Regions from separate parts of the Lysinibacillus sp. NPDC059133 genome, predicted to be linked through region 1. Evidence: riboswitches for the same ligand, from Rfam matches in the RefSeq annotation. Region 1 holds a riboswitch; the other holds the start of a gene.
What was found. A riboswitch is a leader RNA that binds a small molecule or an ion and turns the genes downstream of it on or off. The one in region 1 is predicted to bind preQ1.
Positions count from the first base shown of each region.

Region 2: another riboswitch for preQ1. It lies ahead of ACFXN8_RS13535 (QueT transporter family protein); the one in region 1 lies ahead of queC (7-cyano-7-deazaguanine synthase QueC).

Region 1 is NZ_JBHZDH010000026.1:9,588-16,540, reverse strand. It holds gene queE (7-carboxy-7-deazaguanine synthase QueE) at 1-331, opposite strand, end outside; gene queD (6-carboxytetrahydropterin synthase QueD) at 324-797, opposite strand; gene queC (7-cyano-7-deazaguanine synthase QueC) at 801-1,460, opposite strand; PreQ1 riboswitch class I at 1,805-1,851, opposite strand; gene speE (polyamine aminopropyltransferase) at 2,079-2,933, opposite strand; gene speD (adenosylmethionine decarboxylase) at 2,933-3,367, opposite strand; gene ACFXN8_RS14610 (aminotransferase class I/II-fold pyridoxal phosphate-dependent enzyme) at 3,364-4,860, opposite strand; gene metK (methionine adenosyltransferase) at 4,860-6,035, opposite strand.
Region 2 is NZ_JBHZDH010000022.1:62,860-69,812, forward strand. It holds gene ACFXN8_RS13530 (CPBP family intramembrane glutamic endopeptidase) at 1-299, shown strand, start outside; gene ACFXN8_RS13535 (QueT transporter family protein) at 502-984, opposite strand; PreQ1 riboswitch class I at 991-1,035, opposite strand; gene ACFXN8_RS13540 (DUF1259 domain-containing protein) at 1,326-1,721, opposite strand; gene ACFXN8_RS13545 (hypothetical protein) at 1,804-2,058, opposite strand; gene ACFXN8_RS13550 (ABC transporter ATP-binding protein) at 2,299-2,991, shown strand; gene ACFXN8_RS13555 (FtsX-like permease family protein) at 3,009-5,210, shown strand; gene ACFXN8_RS13560 (TetR/AcrR family transcriptional regulator) at 5,207-5,785, shown strand; gene ACFXN8_RS13565 (ABC transporter substrate-binding protein) at 6,139-6,953, shown strand, end outside.

The DNA of each region.
Region 1 (6,953 bases):
TTCCTTGTGTTTCCACCCCGACCTTTATGTCATTTTCTTTTAAAATTGCAATGAACTCCTCCAAATTTCGGATAAGTGCAGGATTGCCACCTGAAATCGTGACAAATGAAAAGCCACTGCCTCCAAGACGTTTCAACTCCGACCAAATCTCTTCCGCTGTCATTTGGACAATAAGATGCTTTCCGCTGCCATCCCACGTAAACGATGAATCACACCAAGAACAGGAATAATCACAGCCAGCAGTTCTCACAAACATGGTCTTTTGGCCAACTACCATTCCCTCACCTTGAATCGTCGGTCCAAAAATCTCGATAACAGGTATCTTACTCAACTTCCATCCACTCCCGTCTCGCTTCTGCATAGCTTGTCGGAGTTTCATATAGCCGGATAAACTCTACACGAGCACCGTTATATCTTTGTTCATCAAGCAAGGCCTCAGCCAACTTTTCGTAAATCCAAACAACAATGTTCTCTGCCGTCGTATTCATGGGTGGAAGCGTTTCATTTAAATAACGGTGATCCAAATGAATCTCTATTTTTTCTTTCCAAATTCCTTTTATATCGCCAAAATCAATCATCAAACCGCGTTCATCTGTGTATCCACTTAGTCCTAAAACTACGCGATACGTATGACCGTGCAGGTTTTTACATTTCCCCTCATAATTATGTAGATGATGAGCAGCATCGAAGGTAAATTCTTTGCTTACGAGAACACGTTTTGTATGATAGTTCAATTGATTTCTTTGAATATCTACATCTATTTTTTGGAGCTTATCGACGATTCTAAAATCTGACATGCCTTAAGACTCCTTCCTGTAACTCAAATACTCATCAAGCCCTTTTTTTCGAAGATGACATGCCGGGCATTCACCACAGCCATCTGCTATTACACCGTTATAGCAAGTCAACGTTTTTTCCCGAACAAATTCAAGTGCTCCAAACTGATCAGCAAGCTCCCATGTCTGTGCCTTATTCAGCCACATCAAAGGTGTATCAATCATAAAGGAATCATCCATCGATAAATTTAACGTTACATTTAAGGATTTAATAAAAACATCTCGGCAATCCGGATATCCGCTAAAATCTGTTTCACAAACGCCAGTTACAATATGCTTAGCTCCTACTTGGCTCGCTAAAACGCCCGCAAATGAAAGAAAGAGAAGATTTCGGCCAGGTACAAAAGTCGATGGAAGCTCACCATTTTCTCCGTCTTCTACCTTTATGTCTTGTCGTGTCAATGCATTCGGAGCAAGCTGATTCAGGAGTGACATATCAAGAATATGATGCTTGACACCGAGCTCCTCTGCTATCATCTTCGCACATTCAATTTCAAAACGATGCCTTTGACCATAATCAAAAGTTACTGCCTCAACTTCTTTAAAACGTTCTTTTGCCCAGAACAAACAGGTTGTACTGTCCTGACCTCCACTAAATACAACAATTGCTTTTCCCTGCATCATCTATAAAAACTCCCTTTTATCGAAAAAACAGCACTCTAAGAAAAAGTGCTGCTTCTTCTTAGTTTTTTTTAGAGGGTAGCTAAATACCTCTTTCTTGATTGAACTATTCAATTCCTCATTGATCGATAATCAATTTTTTCTGGATTAAGATCGTGGTACGACATATGAATATTGTGTACTTTAAGGCGTCAGTCCTTCTTAATGGCTTCGGCCAGACATAGAAAAACCTCCTTGTAAAATGTTTCCCAACACTTTTCAAGAGAGGCATCACCAATCGTTCTATTAAAACATAAGTAAAAACATAAAAAAAAGCCACGTCCGATATGGACATGGCATATTGTCATGTTTCCATAGTTTTTTATAGAGGGTATCAGCTATGAACCTCTCCCGTTCTAGTCCGGGCATTCTTTTCTTCAATATAATACAAAAAATAGTACAATACGTCAAATGGATTTTTTTTATAAAATCTTCCCATAAATGCTTCTCTGGAAAAACCACTGTTATACTGCCCAATCCGGACGAATTACTTGCATTGCAAAGCGAGTTCTTGGTCGAAAACTAGTTGTTCCGTCGAAAGGAATAACGCAAAGTCAACTTTAATAACCAACATTTATTGGTTTATTCATCACGATCAAGTGCCTCTTTCACAAATGTAGGAAGTGCGAATGCACCAACGTGTAAATCTGTATTGTAATAGTTCGTTTTTAGAGCAAATTTGTCCCAAGCATCTACTTGAATATCTTTAATTGGATGTAATACTTTTGAAGCAAATCCGAATAGCCAGTGTCCCGATGGATATGTTGGCATATGGAATTGATATACGCTTGCGATTGGGAAAATATCTTTAATTTTTTTATGTGCTTTACGCATGTTTTCTGCATACTCCACGAAGTATGGTGATTCGTGTTGGTTAATTAAAATCCCTTTTTCGTTTAATACACGGTAACATTCTTTATAGAAAGCTGTTGTAAATAAACCTTCACCGACTGAAATTGGATCAGTAGAATCTACTAATATTAAATCGAATGATTGATCAACTGCGTTTTGAACGTAAGCTAAGCCATCATCGAAAATCATTTCCATACGTGGATCCTCTTCGACACCAGCAGCTGTAATTGGAAGGTATTTCTGGCTTAAACGGAATACTAACTCATCGATTTCAACCATTACTACTTTTTCTACTGATTTGTAACGTAGTACTTCACGAGCCGTACCACCATCACCACCACCAATAATTAATACCTTTTTTATATCTGGGTTAGTAGCGAATGCTGGGTGCGTAATCATATCGTGATAAACGAACTCATCTTTTTCATTGACCATCATCAATCCATCTAAAGTGAAGAAAGTACCAAACTCTTCACTTTTATAAAAATCGATTTTTTGGAACGGAGATTGTTCACTATGAATTTCTTCGTTGTATCCGATTGAAAATTTACAGTGATTGCTCCATTGTTCTGTATACCATTTCATTAAATCACGTCCTCTAATACTTCTTGTTTCACTAGAATTGTATCAATTTCTTGTTCTGCGAATTGGCGAATTTTATCTGCCATTCCACGAGGTACTTCAAATGATTCTGTCTTTTTTGCTTGCAGTTTTTGTTCTAAATATTCTGCTGCTTTCCAAGGACTTACTGAGTCGCCACAAGTGTAAACATCAACAGAAGCAAATCCATATTCTGGCCAAGTATGAATTGTTAAATGTGATTCAGCAATAATGACTGCACCCGAAACACCATATGGGTTGAAATGATGGAAGCAAGATTCTACAATTGTTGCCCCAGAATAGTCTGCGGCTTCATTCATAAATTGCTCGATTAAAGCATTTTGCTCAATAATTTCACTTGGGCAACCATAAAATTCGATTAATACGTGTCTTCCTAATGTTGATAATTCAATGCTCATTTATCTATCTCCCTTACGACTGTTATATAATTTTCTTCTTTAGTTTCATTCAAAACATTCCTAAAATTAAGAAAATAGAAGTTATATAATTCTACTACTTCCTCTGAAATAACTTCTCCGGGGATCACTAGTGGTATTCCCGGTGGATAAATCATTAATGAATCTGCACTAATTCGACCTACCGCATCAAAAATTAAAATTGTTTCTGTTTCTGCATTACACGCCTGTTGTGGTGTCATTGCTAATCTATTTATTTGATTCGCTGTCACATAAGCTGACTGAATCGCATCTTTTTTAGCGTGATTACGTTCTATATCTTTTAACGCATGTACTAATTTACCGATTGTTTCATTCGTATCAACATGACTAATGACTGCCATTATGACATATCCTTCGGCAAGTTCTAGTTGAATTCCATACTGTTGTTTCAATATTGTGTAAACTTCGAAACCGGTTAAACCGATATCGTTCACACGAATAACAAGTTTCGTCCAATCATAGGATTGATTGAAATTTCGTTGTACGTTTTCAGCTACTAGTACTTCATAGCGTGAATTATTTTCTATTTCTTCAATTGCCGCATCAACAATTGACTTTAAATGGCTATAACGTTGCTGTCCATACACCGCTAATTCCCTTCGTGCTACATCTAACGAACTCATTAATAAATAATTTGCACTCGTCGTTTGAAGCATATTTAATACTTTTTGCAAGTGCTTCGAATCGATTCGTTTTTCTTGTAGTAAAAGAAGCGAACTTTGCGTTAATGAACCCCCAGTTTTATGCATACTCATCGTTACTGCATCTGCACCAGCACTAATCGCATCGTTTGCATTAGGTAAAAATGTTAAATGAGCTCCGTGTGCACTATCAACAATAACTGTTACATTTTGTTCATGTGCGAGTTTACAAATTTCTTGCAGTTGATTCATCGAACCAAAATAGGTTGGATATGTCACAAGTAAAGTTTTCGCTTGTGGATTTTCTGCAAGCGCCGATTTTACATTTTCAACTGAAATTCCGTGTGCAATACCAAAATGTTGATCCACTTCAGGTTGAATAAATACTGGTTTTGCTCCACTTAATATAATGCCGTTCATAACTGATTTATGGCAGTTACGAGGAACGATCAATGTATCTCCTTGTTTACATGTCGCTAAAATCATCGCCAGAATGCCTACAGTAGTTCCATTTACTAAAAAGTAAGCGTAGTCTACATTAAATGCTTGTGCAGCTAATTGCTGAGCTTCTTTAATAACCGATTCCGGATGACTTAATAAATCAAGCTCTTTCATCGAGTTTACGTCCATTCTTAATGTCATTTCTCCAAGCGTCCATTTTAATGGGTTTTCATGTAGCCCCATTTTATGTCCAGGTACATCAAACGGCGTAACTTCTTGTTTAGCGTAATTGACCAAAGCTTCAAATAATGGCATGCGGTCTTGAGTGACTAAAAACTCCTCTGTAGCCACTCGATCTTGCACGCTTTGCATTATTGTCCCATAGCAACTGTTAAGAGTTGCTGTAATTCCGAAACTTTGTCTGTATTTTCCCAAGTTACGTTTACATCACTACGTCCAAAGTGACCATAAGCTGCAACTTGTTGATATTGTGGTTTACGTAGATTTAGCATGTTAATAATGCCAGTTGGCGTTAAGTCGAATAATTGACGAATCGCTATTAAAATGTCTTCTTTCGCTACTTTTTCTGTACCAAATGTTTCTAAAGCGATACTAATTGGTTCACTTACACCAATTGCATATGATAATTGGATTTCACATTTATCTGCCAAGCCTGCTGCAACAATATTTTTCGCAACGTAACGCGCTGCGTATGCCGCTGAACGGTCAACTTTTGTACAGTCTTTACCAGAGAATGCGCCACCACCATGACGAGCTGCGCCGCCATAAGTATCAACAATAATCTTACGTCCTGTTAAACCTGCATCTCCGTGTGGTCCGCCTACTACGAAACGACCAGTAGGATTAATTAAAATGCGGAAGTCTTCATTCATACCAAATTGCTTCGCAACAGCTTTAATTACGTTTTCTGTAACGTAATCAATGAATGCTACTCGGTCAAAATCATCATCATGTTGTATTGACATTAAAACAGTATCAATTTTAGGTTGCTTACTATCTGTATAATCAATAGTTACTTGTGATTTCATATCTGGGCGAGCCCATTTGAATTGACCATTTTTACGTTGCTCAGTTGCACGTTTTACAAGCATATGCGCCATTTCAATTGCTAGAGGCATATAGTTCTCAGTTTCATTCGTCGCAAAACCGAACATAATACCTTGGTCACCTGCACCAACTTCTTTTGTATCGCTTGAAGAATCAACACCCATTGCGATATCAGGAGATTGCGTGTGTACTAAAACTTGTACATTGCAGTTATGACCATCAATACCGAACTGATCATCTGTGTAACCAATGCCGATTAGGGTATCACGGGCAATTTTTTCGATATCTAGTTCTGCTTTTGTTGTGATCTCTCCACCAACAATTACTGTGTTTGTAGTTGTGAATACTTCACATGCCACACGTGATAGCGGATCTTGTGATAATGCTGCGTCTAATACTGCATCTGAAATTTGGTCTGCAATTTTATCTGGATGTCCTTCCGAAACAGACTCCGATGTGAATAATACTTTTTCTGACAATTTTCACTGCTCCTAACAAAATTATAGATTTTAGGGCATAAAAAAAAGCTCACCCAATTTTAAGGAAAGCTTCGAATACTATCAGCTGCTGTTCCTCTTATTGTTCACAAAAGTAAATTTTGTGCTCAGGTTCGGCCCACTGGATTTAATTCATGATGAACTAAATTGTTTGGCCACCGTATCTTCGACCCCTCGTCTCAACGGTTATTAATAAGAGCTATATTATTATGCTGAGACTCATATTAAGTCATAAACATTTGAGTGTCAATTTATTTTTTTATGATTAATCGCTATGAAAAATAATTCATTTACCCTTTTGCACACAAAAATACTAAGTGTAACAATTTATAATCAATCAATATTTATTATAAAAAATGAATAATAATGCATCTAAAGGTTTTGATATTAATAATAGAATGAACTCCTATTAAATTTGTTAATAGATGCGTCAAAATATCATATTGTAAACATGAAAATTTTCAGATCATCAAGGAAGATATAGGAATTTTTCAGGTCTTTTATTTATAGAAATCATTTAAATTTCTATAATTCAGAATATTTTTTTCGGTCAATTATAGAGTTCTATGGAGTTTATCCATTCTTATGAGATAGAATAAGGGCTGTCACAAAAGTCACTTTTATGACAGCCCTTTAATGTGAAAAAGTTTGGCTGTTTAAGTAAATTGTTATAATTATACTCTCGTGCTCGTATTTCTTGGTATTTCTCAAAAAACGTATTGTTATCATATATATTCTGTTTCATTTTACCCTAACGTTATGAACTATTTGCGCAAATTAATTATCACATGTATACAAAAATAAAATTAGACTTATAATTCAGTTTTTGTTAGGATGCTGATAGAGGCAAATTCCATGAAAACAATATATTAAAAGGCAGAAATCCCACTCGATTTCTGC
Region 2 (6,953 bases), on a different contig from region 1:
GGAATCAAGTAGCATGGACAGCAGGGGTCACAGAAGAAATTATTTATCGTGGATTCCTTATATTTGCATTTAACATACTATTTCCAGAATGGTCAATTTGGTTCGTTCTATTGTGTACTTCAATAATTTTTGGTCTTGCGCATACATATCAGAGTTTATCTGGTGTCATTCGGACAACCATTCTTGGCTTTGTGTTCGGGATGCTTGCAGTCGCATTGAACTCCATTATACCTCTAATACTTCTTCATGCTTTGATTGATTATGTTGGAAAATTAGGAGATGAGAATGAAAAGGATTAAAATAACATATTATTTTCTTTCTGACTATTCATTGCAACGCTCTTTTTGCTAGGTAATAAAACTTTATTTACATGAAAAATATTCGAATTTAAACATAAGCTATGTTATTGATTTTTCCTCTTCAATTGAACACAACAAAAAAGAGGAACGGTGAACCAACCGTCCCTCTTTTTATTAAATACGGCTCGATAAGATCCGTCAGTTAAATTAAATTTTTGAAGTTTAAGCGTTTATTCAATGCATACATAATCGGTGCACCGACCGCTAAGACAACAAATTCACCTGCAGCAACAGTTAACCATGTCCAGAAGAATGGTAATTCTAATGCTAAGTTCAATTCAAAAGCAATGATGAACATTGTGCATGTAAATAACAATGTATTGATGACTAAACGGGCCCAAACATTTTTGACAAATTTACAAATAAGAATGAACAATCCAAGGGTAATCATCGAATGGCCTACACCGAAAACTAAATCGTAGATGCCGAGTGGTGAAAAGAGGTTAGAGATAAATACACCAATAATGATCCCGACGGCAAAGCGCGGATTAAATGCAACTAAATGGTTAAACATTTCAGATATTCGGAACTGCACCTCTGTAAAGCCAAATGGTGCGACTAGTAATGTAATAGCAATGTAGAGCGCTGCAATAATGCCACTCGTTGCTAAAAATTTTATTTTCATATTGATTTCTCCTTAGTTTTTTTACGTGGGATGGTTACGAACCACGTGAAGCAAATGCAATCATATCAATGTTCATGCTTATTTGTAAATAGCGTTGAGTAAAAAAAGCGCAGAAATTCATAGTACTAACGGTAATATTTAGCTCTTGTTCGTTGCTCATTAATTAGATAGGTGTGTGTTTGACCAGGATTCGAATTTTGAATCCATAAGAAGAGGGCTTGTACACTTGCTTCTTTACATATGGAATGAAATTGGACTATAGATGAGAAACAACCACTAAGGAGAGTCCAGCCATATCAAAAAAGAACTGTTCTAAGCAGTTCTTTTAACAAGTGTAGTTATCAGTAGTTTTTTAAAACGCTAAATGCTTGAGCAAATTTTTGGGCAAAGGTTAATGGAGGCTCTATTGATTGAAAATGGACGTACAAAATAGTTGGGTCCGTATATATCCAATGATTATGAATAGCACTTATAATTAAATTATTTTCTGCAAGTACTTTAACAAATGGCTGTAATTCTTCTTGGAGTACTACAACTTCACCTAAGTTAAGTGCATTTCCATATATATCAAGCGATTCGAATGTTATCCCAGCATGAAGTGCACTACGACTTGGGCGACCTTGAATTTTCACATGAAGATTTCGATGAAGTTTTACTGAGCATACGCCATGTTCCACAGAAGCTTTTCCGTTGGCAATCTGTGCAAATTTCGTACACATATTTTGAAAGCTTTGCATTTTAGACACCTCTACTTTTTATATTAATAATGAGGATGTCTTGGCGTGAAAGTAGTACATATAACGGGTTTCTGATTTGAAATTACTCATCTAAAATATTTTTAATTTCTTCTATTTCCAAAATTAAATCGTCTACTTGTTGCTTGAATTCATCTGTATATTCTAATTCCTCATCCAATTCTTTTGTATACTCTAAGGCATTTAAGGCAAAATCCAAAGCAAATGCAAATAGACTGTCACATAGATTAGAAATGATTGTGTCAATATCCCCAACATTTGCATTTTGATTCTCTTGTGAATAAGAAGGTTGATTTGAATTGGTTTCATTATTGTTCATGATATTCCTCCTTTTTGAGAACAGCACTAGTCTCATTTGCATCATATGCTTTAAATGTAAAAAAGGAGACTGAAATGGAATATTGTTGTAGAAAAATTTAGTCGCATCTAACCAGATGTGGCTTTTTACTATGCATGATTGAACGGAGCATTTTGGTTATTGACAAATTAATTAATCAATAATATCGTTTATTTATTAATTGATTAATTAATTAATAAACGAAATGTTTGGAGGTCTAACATGTTAAGAGTAGAAAATTTGGTTAAAAGTTATCAAAATGGTCGTGAATTGCTTTATGCATTAGATTCAGTTTCATTGTCAATTGATGATGGGGAATTCGTTGTCATTTTAGGCCCTTCTGGATCCGGTAAATCTACGCTTCTTAATGTAATTTCAGGTTTAGAGCAGCCAGATTCAGGGAGTGTTACTTATGATGACTATGAGATTTGTGGGTTAAATCAGAAAGAACTAACGTTGTTTAGACGTGATAAAACAGCTTTTATCTTTCAAGCATATTATTTACTCCCATTTTTAAATGTAGAATCTAACATTAAAATGGGTGCTGATTTAAAAGGGAACAAAAATATTACTGAAATAATGGATGGTTTAGGACTTCGAGGATTAGAAAAACGTCTTCCTTATGAACTTTCAGGGGGACAACAACAACGAGTGTCTATAGCCCGTGCATTAGCGAAAAAACCGGATTTTTTGTTTTGTGATGAGCCTACTGGAGCATTAGATGAAGAAACGAGCAAACAAATCTTAACTTATTTGAAGCAACTTCAAAAACAATTGAAATTTACAATTATTATGGTAACTCACAATGTTAGTATTGCTCAAATCGCAACAAAAATTATTAAAATGGGTAACGGAAGAATCGTAGAAGTATCTAGCAATGCTGATCCAAGAGATGTTAATGAAATTACATGGTGAGAAAGGGAGTACATTTGATGAGAGTAAAAAAACAGTTTCCGCTCGTAATGGTTGTTGCCTGTGCAGTATTTATTTGTACGTTACTGGTTTTCTATCTTCAAAACATAGACTCCATAAAGAAGGTACAAGAACATCAACATCAGCAGGACTTTGCGCTTATTCTACAAGGAGGGGATATAACGGACCTTTCAAATAAGTATTCTTTTACGTATGATCCTGTAACATATAAAGTCATTTATGATGAAAAAAATATATATCGTGTTATGCGAAATACGCGCAACATTGATATTCCAATATACTTGGAAGGCGTTGCTCCAAAAAGAACAACTGAAATTGCAATAGATAAAAATTATTCACAGGAGAATAAATTAGCACTAGGAGATACAGTTACTATTAGCAATACAACATATTCAATTAGTGGAGTTTTTACTTTACCTGACGCAATTTCACCGCTGGTAGCTAATAATGGTGTTGGCTACAAACCTACTACTCAAGCATTAATACTATGTAGTGAAGAAGTTTACTCAAATTGGGATGAGCAGGAAAAAACAAGTTATTCGGGCCGTTTTTTTGAAAGTGTATCTGAGGAACAGAAACAACTCCTTCTAGAAAAAATGCTTATGGATTCAAATATAAAGTCCGTGTTGAAGAAAGAGGATAATCCACAAATACTTTCTACATTAATCGCAAAAGAAAAAATGTTTAAAATCTGTCTTATTAGCGCTTTAAGTTTCTTCGGTTTAACTGTAATGGTTTTGCTTGTTACTATCATTATCCAAAATATAAATGAAGCAAAATCAAATATGGGTGTTTTAAAAGCACTTGGCTACTCTAAGCTACAAATTGCTAAAAGATATTTCCTAATTGGACCTTTCTTGTTTATAGGCGCAGTTGTAGGATATTTAGTTTCCTATGCAGTTAGCCCTCTGTTCATTAATAGAATGAATGCTACATTTCTCGTGCCAAATGTTTCACTAAATTTTGATCTTGTACAATTCATACTGTTTATAACAATCCCCGCGCTGTTTTTCTCTATAATGGCTTTTGGGATTGCCGTATTTACCTTGCGTAAACCGCCATTAGAAATGATTCATAATGCAGAATCAGTAAAATTAAATTTTCTTGTTAAGCGAATTAGGAAAAACAGATCAACTAATCCTTTTAAGAAAGCGGTCTTTAAAGCAATCGTATTAAATAATTTTCTGTTAGTCTTTTTGGCGTTGCTGACAGGATTCATGGCTAGCGCTAATTTACAGATTGCTTTTTCTTTGCAGGCAATGTCTGATAAGGTATCCTCTTTAACACTTAAAGGTTCCGAATATAAAAGTAATGTTCGATTTATTGAGGCGAAGGAAATGAAACTTTTAGACTCTGAAACACCTTATTTTTCAGAAGACTGTAAAATAGAATTTCCGAATGGTGATGTATTAAATAACGGCCAATTTATGGCATTATTTAGTAGTCGTTCTCTTTTTAAACTTTATAGTGTTCAGAAACAGAAGAATATAGATATTTCAAAGCAGGAAGGCCTTGTGGTGAATGATTGGATGCGCAAGAAATATGATTTGACGATTGGTGACGCTGCGAAAATTCATATAAATAATGTTACGTATCAGTTACCTATAACAGCTTTTGAGCAATCGGTGTATGGGGAAGTAGTTTACAGTAATATGGATGTTGCAATCAATACTGGCCTTTTAGAAAAAGAAGGATATAATGGTGTATTTACTAAAGACATTGTCGAGTTTGACAACAAGCAGCATATGTTTGTTTCAAAATTTGAAGATGTATTATATTCAAACTCTCAGCAAAAAGGAACGTATTTTGCACTATCCTTTTTATTTATCACAATTGGCTTAGCTTTAAGTATTTTAACGATTAGTATTGTAATGAAAATCATTATTTCCTCTAATCGTAAGTACTTGGCTATGATGAAAGCATTTGGATATACAAATGCAGAATGCAATCGGATCGTATTGTCAGGCTTTCGAATAATTGCCTACATCGGATTTATAATTGGCACACTCTATGCTATTGTTTTAACTAAATTTTTATTTGATTTATTGGCTAAAGCATCAACTGTAGCAATACCAATGACACCAGATAGCAAGGTAATAACAATTTCTCTCGTGATCTTTGCTGTTTCATACGAGGTCATTATGTTACTCTATAAAAAAAGCATGAATGCAGTAACTTTGCAGGAGGTTATGATGAAATGAATAAACGCCGCGAACAGAAGGAAGTTAGACGAGAGCAAATTCTAAACGCGGGCTTGGATTTGTTTATTAGAAACGGTTATCAAGGAACTACAACAAAAGAGATTGGTGACTCAGTTGGAATAAGCCAAGGATTACTGTTTCATTATTTCGGTTCTAAAGAAGAGGTATACCTTGAACTTTTAAATCGAGCTAAAACTAGTATGTCTGTTATTGGTATTTCTGAAGGGGAATTTGCACAACCGTTAGAGTATTTAAATGGAATAGTTACTTCAATACTTGATTCCTTTAAAACTCACCCATTATCGCCAAAATTATTAATGTTAGTTGCGCAAACGCAAATAGCAAGTAACTTACCAGATACTATAAAACAAGTTGCTAAGGATCTTGCAGCATCTGAGGGATTTGAAAGTTTAGTAAAAGAGGGTCAAGTTAAGGGAGTAATACGAGGTGGTGATCCTAAAGCACTCGCAGGTTGTTTTTATTCAGCCATTCAAGGTGTTGCTCAAACGTACGTATGCTTCCCAGATATCCCGTTACCACAAAGTAGTTGGTTAGTTGATATTTTGAAAAAGTAAGAGCGCATTATACCTGTTATGAAGGCAGCCTGACATTTCCAATGGAGAATGTCAGGTTTTTCAGTTTTTACATATATTGCATATAATTAGTTGTCAGAAAAATAACTTCGCTAAATTGTCAAAAAAATTTTTGTTATGTTAGAAAAAGAAATCCATTTGTAAAAACAGCGCAGTTTAGCGGTTTAAAGCGGCAAATTGAATGAAAAGATAAAATATTTAGTTGGATTTAAAAGTCAGAACATTCATAATGTTGTTGACGAACCTCGATAATAACGATAATATAGCGATACGTTCACACTTTGCTTGGCTAAAGTGTGATAAATATCAAAGATTCAAAATCGGGGGGATTATTTGTGAAAAGCAATTTAAAAAAGCTTTCGTTCCTGTTATTGGGGTTAGTTTTAATGCTTGCTGCTTGTGGTAGCAGTGGTTCTAGTTCGTCGGATTCAAAAGGGAACGAAACGAATAACGCAAGTGAGAGCGGCAATGCAGATGATAAAACATATAAGATCGGGATTACTCAAATTGTGGAGCATCCATCTTTAAATGCTGCAACTGAAGGTTTCAAAAAAGCAATTGAAGAATCTGGCTTAAAAGTTGATTACGATCCGCAAATAGCGCAAGGAGATAACAGTCTTAACACGACGATTGCAAACAATCTAGTAAGTGCCAATGTAGATTTAATCTTTGCTAACTCTACGCCATCTGCACAAGCGGCGGCGACGGCTACTAGTGATATTCCAATTGTCTTTACTTCTGTAACAGATGCTGTTGGAGCACAGCTCATTGACTCTATGGGGAAGCCAGGGAAAAATGTAACAGGAACAATCGATTTACATCCTGATACTATTTCGAAAACAGTGGCATTCTTAAAGGAATTGGGTGCGAAAAAAGTAGGTATGGTTTACAACGCTGGTGAGCAAAACTCAGTAGCGCAAGTAAAAGAAGTGAAAAAAGTGATGGGTGAACAAGGCTTAACAGTGGTTGAGGCATCTGCGGCAACGTCTGCAGAAGTAAAACAAGCTGCTGAATCGTTAATCGGTAAAGCCGATGCATTCTATATCATTACTGATAATACAGTAGTTTCGGCACTAGAGTCTGTCATTGATGTAGCGAATGCAAATAAATTACCATTAGTTGTAGGCGAGCTTGACTCTGTGGCACGTGG